DNA from 2 places in the Streptomyces sp. NPDC086080 genome. Region 2 is predicted to be linked to the other one. Evidence: riboswitches for the same ligand, from Rfam matches in the RefSeq annotation. Region 2 holds a riboswitch; the other holds the start of a gene.

Region 1 (3,633 bases), on a different contig from region 2:
GACACCGGGAGCCAGCACCGCGCCCTGACAGTCCGACACCCCGAGCCCGATCGCCCGGCCCTGCCCCAACGGGCCCCGCTCGTACGGCAGGAAGCCCATCGGGTCGGCCCCTTCGTACAGCACCGCCACCCGGGCCCGCGGCCGCACCCGGCCCACCGCGGCGGTGAACTCCGGTTCCATGAAAGGGCTGCGCGGTGCGTCCGTCGCGGCACGCAGCTCCCGCCAGCGCTCCCGTTCCCCCTCGCCGAGCTCCCCGGGCCTCAGCACGCGCATGCGTCCACTGCTCACCTGACCCCCCGATCAAGTCCCCCCTGGACCCTTGGAAGGTACCGCCCCATCCCGGGCGGACGGTAGAGAGCGGACGATGTTCTCGCCAATCGGTGAAAGAGTCATGAACCGGTCCGAACCCGGCGCCTACGAAAGGGGAATCGCACCGAAAGCGAGCCGATACGAGCACCGTGAATCGGACGGTCGTGTTGTCCGTATTCTCTGATCATGGCCGCACCCACCGATTGCTCGCTCATCGCCACCGACCTGGACGGGACGCTGCTGCGCGGCGACGACACCCTGTCCGACCGGTCCCTCGCCGCTCTGAGGCGGGTGGCGCAAACCGGTGCCCAGCACCTCGTGGTGACGGGGCGCCCGGCCCCCAGAGTGCGGCCGCTCCTCGACGACCTCGGCTGCACGGGGCTCGCGGTGTGCGGACAGGGCGCGCAGGTGTACGACGCCGGCGCGGGCCGGCTGCTGTGGTCCGTCAGGCTGGACCGGGAACTGGCCGAGACGGCTCTCGGCAAGATCGAGGCCGAGGTCGGGGAGGTGTACGCCGCGGTCGATCAGGACGGGGCCGACGGGCTGACGCTGATCGAGCCGGGCTATCTGATGCCGCATCCGACGCTGCCCGCCGTACGGGTCGAGCGGCGGAGCGATCTGTGGGAGCGGCCGATCAGCAAGGTGCTGCTGCGCCACCCGCGGCTGTCCGACGACGCGCTGGCCGCGGCGGCGCGGTCGGTGGTCGGTTCACTGGCGACGGTCACCATGTCGGGCCCGGGGACCGTGGAGCTCCAGCCGTGCGGGGTGACCAAGGCGACCGGGCTCGCGCTGGCCGCCGAGCATCTGGGGCTGAGCCCGGCGCGCACGGTCGCCTTCGGTGACATGCCGAACGACATCCCCATGTTCGACTGGGCGGCGCACGGCGTCGCCATGGCGAACGCGCACCCCGAGCTGAAGGCGGTGGCCGACGAGGTCACCACGTCGAACGAGGACGACGGCGTGGCCGTCGTCCTCGAGCGACTGTTCGGTGGTGCGGCCGTGCTCGGCCGTCAGCGGTCGGCTCAGTACGCGCCGAAGACGTTGTCGATCGAGCCGTAGCGGTCGGCGGCGTAGTTGCAGGCCGCCGTGATGTTCGCGACCGGGTCGAACGGGTCGAAGGCGGTGCCGGGGACGTGGTACGCCTGGAAGGTCGGGTCGATGACCTGCAGCAGGCCCTTCGACGGGGTGCCGGCGGCGGCGTTGGAGTCCCACAGGTTGATGGCGGCCGGGTTGCCGGAGGACTCGCGCATGATGTTGCGGTGGATGCTCTCGTAGGAGCCCGGGATGCCGTGCTGCGCCATGACGTCCAGCGACTCGCGGATCCAGCCGTCGAGGTTGTCCGGGTACGCCGTCGTGGAGGCGGCGGTCGTGGCGGGGGTCGTGGTGGCCGCGGCGGCGGTGGTGGCGCCGAACAGCGGGAGGGCGACCACGGCGACGCCGGTGCCGGCGACGGCGAGGGAGCGGACGAGGCGGCGGCCGAGGCGGGAGTGACCGGAAGCGGGCATGTCTGTGTTCCTCTCCTACGCCTGCGAGGTGAGCTGTCGGGTTCGGGCGGGAGAGTGCCCGGCCGTGCCCTTGCGGGCATGGCTTCACCCCTAGCCGTTCCGGCGCGATGGCCCGGCCCGGCGACTTACCTGGGTCCCCCGCTCCTGCCGTGCGTGAGTTCGTCGGTGGGTGTGATGCGGGCGGTGGCAGGATTCGGCGTCCGCCCGGCAGGCCCGGAACGTATGCGAGAGGGGATGTCGGGAACAAGTGAAGACGTCACACATGTGGCCCTTTGATCTTCGAACGGGTGATTTGGGACGCTTGATCCTTTGCGAGTGCCAAGGGTCAACTCCGGTCCGGGAGAAGGGTGGACGCCGGTGCGGCGTGATGGCCGGCGGGGTGGGTCGCGCGTGACCGACCTCACTGATCGCCTGGCGCCGGAGCATTTGAGGCCTACGGGAATTCACTGGCCAATTGCGGCAAATCGGGCATGAGTCCGGGCAGGATGGTCCGGGCGTCTTTGCGTCCAGGAAAGGAGGGGAATGTCCGTTGTCGGCCGTCGATCGGAAGCGCCCCGCTCCTGATCCCGTGGCGCCCTGCCGGTAACCCGAGGTGCCGGTGGTGATCGAAAGGTGACCGGATACGCTGACTTGAGTGAGGGCAGCGACCTATCGACATTCCGTGTAATCGCCAGTGGACACCAGCAGACAGGAGACCCCTCGTGACCGTCGTCGGGCCGTTCGGGCTGAGCGTGGGGGACCAGGCTCTGGAAGCCGATGTCCAGGCCGGAATGACGGCTGTCGAGGAAGGGCTGATCGAGGCCACCAAGAGTGAGGTCCCCCTCATCACGGGTGCCGCCCAGCACCTGGTGCGGGCCGGTGGCAAGCGGTTCCGCCCGCTGCTCGTGATGCTCGCCGCCCAGTTCGGGGACCCCTACGCGCCCGGCGTGGTGCCCTCCGCCGTGGTGGTCGAGCTGACCCATCTGGCCACGCTGTACCACGACGACGTGATGGACGAGGCCGAGGTGCGGCGCGGGGTGGACAGCGCGAACACCCGCTGGGGCAACTCCGTCGCGGTCCTCACCGGGGACTTCCTCTTCGCGCGGGCCTCGCACATCCTGGCGGACCTCGGCCCGGAGGCGGTGCGGGTGCAGGCCGAGGCGTTCGAGCGGCTGGTCACCGGACAGATCCTGGAGACCGCGGGGCCGCAGGACGGCCGCGACCCGGTCGACCACTACCTGGACGTGCTCGGCGGCAAGACCGGCTCGCTGGTCGCCGTCTCCTGCCGCTTCGGCGCGATGATGTCCGGCGCCGACGAGACCGTGGTCGACGTGCTCACCCAGTACGGTGAGCGGCTCGGCGTCGCCTTCCAGCTCGCCGACGACGTCCTGGACATCGCCTCCGACACCCACGAGTCCGGCAAGACCCCCGGCACGGACCTGCGCGAGGGCATCGCCACGCTGCCCGTACTGCGACTGCGTGAACGGGCGGCCCGGCTGGGGCTGGCCGAGGACATCGCCCTGTGCGAGCTGCTCGACTCCGACCTCACCGACGAAGCCCGGCACGCCGAGGCGCTGCGGCTGCTGCGCGCCCATCCCGCGCTGGAGCAGGCCCGCCGGGACACCGTGCGGTACGCGGAGGAGGCGCGGTCGGTGCTGGCCCCCCTGCGGGAGTGCGGCGCGAAGACGGCCCTCGTGCACCTGTGCGACGCGGTGGTGCACCGCGCGGGCTGAGCCGTCGGGTGGTGCGCCGGGCGGCGTCGAACCGTCGCGGTGGTGCGCCGCCGGGGCCGGGCCGGCCGCGGTGCCCGCCGCACCGGCGGCCCGACCCTCCCCCTGGC
Region 2 (3,633 bases):
TGAGCCGTTCCTCTACCCCGGGGCCGTCAACGCCCTCATCCACAACTACCTCGACCTCGCGCGGGAGGGCCGGACCCTCCCGGCCAAGGCCATCACCGACCGTGAGGAGGAGATCCTCAAGCTGGTCGCCGAGGGCCACACCTCGCAGCAGATCGCCACCCTGCTGGTGATCAGCCCCAAGACGGTGGAGCGGCACCGCGCCAACCTGCTGGCCAAGCTCGGCCTGAAGGACCGCCTGGAACTCACCCGGTACGCCATCCGCGTAGGACTGATCGAACCCTGACCGACGAGGGACCGGGGCGCCCGCGCGCCCGGCGGGTTGTCAGACTTGGCCCGGGCCGCACCGCGGCCCGGCCGACCGCGCCCCTCCCCCGGCCGGCCGCCGACCGTCACCCGGAGTACGCCGATGCCCCGTCCGTACGTCCTGCTGTCCGCCGCCGTCTCCCTCGACGGCTACCTGGACGACACCGGCCCGGACCGGCTGCTGCTGTCCGGTCCGGCCGACTTCGACCGGGTCGACGAGGTACGGGCGGGCGTGGACGCCATCCTGGTCGGCGCCGGCACGATCCGCGCCGACAATCCCCGGCTGCTGGTCAACTCGCCCGAGCGGCGTGCCGCCCGGGTCGCGGCGGGCAGGCCCGAGTACCCGCTCAAGGTCGCCGTCAGCGGCTCCGGCGACCTCGACCCGACGGCGCGGTTCTGGCACACCGGCGGCGAGAAGATCCTCTACACCACCGGCGAGGGCGCCGAGCGGGCCCGCGCCCTCGGTATCGCCGCCGACGTCGTCCCGCTCGGCCCCGCACTCGACTGGCGGCCGCTGCTGGAGCATCTGCGCGCCGTGCGCGGGGTGCGGCGGCTGATGGTCGAGGGCGGCGGGCAGATCCACACCCAGTTGCTCACCCAGGGCCTCGCCGACGAGGTGCAGTTGGTCCTCGCTCCGCTGTTCGTCGGCGACGCGGACGCCCCCCGCCTCTTCGGACCCGGGTCCTACCAGGGCGGTCGGCTGCGTCTTGTGGAGACCCGCCCGATCGGTGATGTCGTGCTCATGCGCTACGAGCCCACCGCGCCCGGCACCGGGGCGCTGGACTCCGCCGCCGACCACCACTGGCTGGCCCTCGCCTGTGAGCTGGCCGCCCAGTGCCCGCCCTCGACGACGGCGTTCAGCGTGGGCGCGGTGGTGGTGGCGGCCGACGGTACGGAGCTGGCGCGCGGGCACTCCCGGGAGGGCACGGACCCGGTGGTGCACGCGGAGGAGGCCGCGCTCGCCAAGGCCGACCCCACGGACCCCCGTCTGGCCGGCGCCACCGTGTACTCCAGCCTGGAGCCGTGTGCCCGGCGCGCGTCCCGGCCGGCGCCCTGTGCCCGGCTGATCCTGGACGTGGGGGTACGGCGGGTGGTCACGGCCTGGCGGGAGCCGGACACGTTCGTGGCGGGGGCCGACGGCAGCGGCGTGCTGGCGGACGGGGGCGCCGTCGTCGTCGTCCTGCCGGAGTACGAGGAGCGCGCCAAGGCGCCGAACGGGCATCTGCTCGACGGCTGAATCCCGCGCGGCGGCGGGCGCCGGTCATGGGTGTGCGCCGTGTCCCGCGCATGACGTACACTTGTCTCAACGACGCGGGGTGGAGCAGCTCGGTAGCTCGCTGGGCTCATAACCCAGAGGTCGCAGGTTCAAATCCTGTCCCCGCTACTGAAGGCCGAGGGCCGGAATCCGAAAGGGTTCCGGTCCTCGGTGTTTTTGCCGTCCGGCGCCCGTCTCACTCGCTGTGATCGTATCGTCCCGCAGCGCATAACAACTGACGAACCGTCAGATATCGCCTCGCGTCCGAGGTGCAGTCAACTCGCCCGTTTTTGACCACTCGTGGCGCTTAAGTCCGCGCGGGAATCCTTAATGATCAAGAGGAACGGCTTGGAATCCGGCCCTCACGTCTATTAACGTTCGATAACGCAGCGCGGTCGTCCCAGCCGTCACAGAAGTCGGCTCCGTGCGCACGCGCCGAATCCCGCAAGGGAACCGGGGAACCACCACATTGGGGTGAATCGCGCGGACAGCGCCGTGGCAACACGGCTCGGTACGCGCGTAGGAGACCTTCCTGCTCCGAACCCGTCAGCTAACCCGGTAGGCGAAGAAGGAAGGAAAGGAGCACGCCCACGTGGCGTCCAACCCGCCTGCCCCCGAGGCCCCGTTCAAGCCGAGCGACACCTTCGCCTACGGTGAGGTCCGCGCCGACGAGGGGCCCTTCGAGGAGTGGAACCCCACCGCGGAGTCCCTTCGCCCGGTCCGTGGCCGGCACCGCGTCTCCAAGCAGCGCGGGGGAGGGCTCGCCCGTAGCTCCACCGTCCTCGGTGTCGGTGTCATAGCGGCCGTCGGTGCCGGTGGCATGGCCACCGCCCAGACCGGCAAGCCGCCGGTCTCGATCTCCATGCCCGACCTCCCCACTGTGGGTTCCCTCATCTCCGACGAGGAAACCCCCCAGGGTTCGGCCACCCCCCTCAGCACCCTCGGTATGACCGAGGACGAGGCCGACCAGGGATCCTCCGGTGCCGGTGAGGCGTTGCGCAGCCGGATCATGGCCCAGGTCGAGCAGCAGCAGATCCAGGCCGAGACCAAGGCCGCCGCCGAGGCCGTCGCCGCCGCCGAGAAGCAGGCCGCCGAGGCCGCCGCCAAGGCGGAGAAGGAGGCCAAGGCCAAGGCCGAGGCCGCCAAGAAGAAGGCGGAGGAGGAGGCCGCGAAGAAGGCCGAGGCCGAGCGCCTCGCCGAGCTGGCCACGCAGTACACGCTGCCGACCTCCTCGTACACCATCTCCTCGACCTTCGGTCAGTCCGGCGCCTACTGGTCCTCCGGCCAGCACACCGGCCTCGACTTCGCCGCCCCCAGCGGCACGCTGATCAAGGCGGTCCACACCGGCACGATCACCTCCGCCGGCTGGGACGGCTCCTACGGCTACAAGACGGTGCTGACCCTCGACGACGGCACCGAGATCTGGTACGCCCACCAGTCCTCCATCAGCGTCAGCGTGGGCCAGAAGGTCAACACCGGCGATGTGATCGGCCGAGTCGGCTCCACCGGCAACTCCACCGGGGCCCACCTCCACCTGGAGGTCCACACCGGTGGCTCCTCCTCGGGCATCGACCCGATGGCCTGGCTGCAGAGCAAGGGCCTCAACCCCTGAGCCCCGCCGCCCCCTGAGACCCCGGCAGTCCCGACGACGCCCCCCCGACGTCAGGGCTGCCGGTCAGGTGTGTTCCGGGGCGGTCGCGGCAGCCCCGTCGTCCGCCGGGGAACTTACGGTTCTTGACGGACCGTCGTGCACTGCGCGGACCCGTCAGGGGCGGTAGGCGTTCGGGTCGTACGCCGGGTAGGGGTGCCCGTAGGGCGGCTGCCCGTGCGCAGGGTGGCCGTACGCAGGATGGCCGGGCGAAGGAGGACCGTACGCCCCGTGCGCCGGCCACGGTGCGGCGGCGACCGGAACCGGCGGCGCGGTGACACGGGCCGCGTGGTCCAGCGCCGGACGGGCCGCGCCCCGCCGGTGCCACAACTCCAGTAGCAGCTCCCGTTCCCGGGTCACGAAATCCGTCCCGGCCCTGCCCAGTCGGCCCCGGTGCCGCAGGAACGCCAGCGAGGTCGCGTAGGCC

What was found. A riboswitch is a leader RNA that binds a small molecule or an ion and turns the genes downstream of it on or off. The one in region 2 is predicted to bind cyclic di-AMP.
Region 1: another riboswitch for cyclic di-AMP. It lies ahead of ACIF9R_RS06230 (transglycosylase SLT domain-containing protein); the one in region 2 lies ahead of ACIF9R_RS31985 (M23 family metallopeptidase).

The regions. Positions count from the first base shown of each region.
Region 1 covers NZ_JBITRU010000004.1:53,217-56,849, forward strand. Annotated here, with positions in the region: gene ACIF9R_RS06220 (GNAT family N-acetyltransferase) at 1-273, opposite strand, end outside; gene ACIF9R_RS06225 (HAD family hydrolase) at 496-1,368, shown strand; gene ACIF9R_RS06230 (transglycosylase SLT domain-containing protein) at 1,332-1,814, opposite strand; cyclic di-AMP (ydaO/yuaA leader) riboswitch at 1,820-1,989, opposite strand; gene ACIF9R_RS06235 (polyprenyl synthetase family protein) at 2,516-3,526, shown strand.
Region 2 covers NZ_JBITRU010000037.1:15,336-18,968, reverse strand. Annotated here, with positions in the region: gene ACIF9R_RS32000 (response regulator) at 1-283, shown strand, start outside; gene ACIF9R_RS31995 (dihydrofolate reductase family protein) at 407-1,540, shown strand; tRNA gene ACIF9R_RS31990 (tRNA-Met) at 1,614-1,687, shown strand; cyclic di-AMP (ydaO/yuaA leader) riboswitch at 1,982-2,138, shown strand; gene ACIF9R_RS31985 (M23 family metallopeptidase) at 2,151-3,170, shown strand; gene ACIF9R_RS31980 (PrsW family intramembrane metalloprotease) at 3,324-3,633, opposite strand, start outside.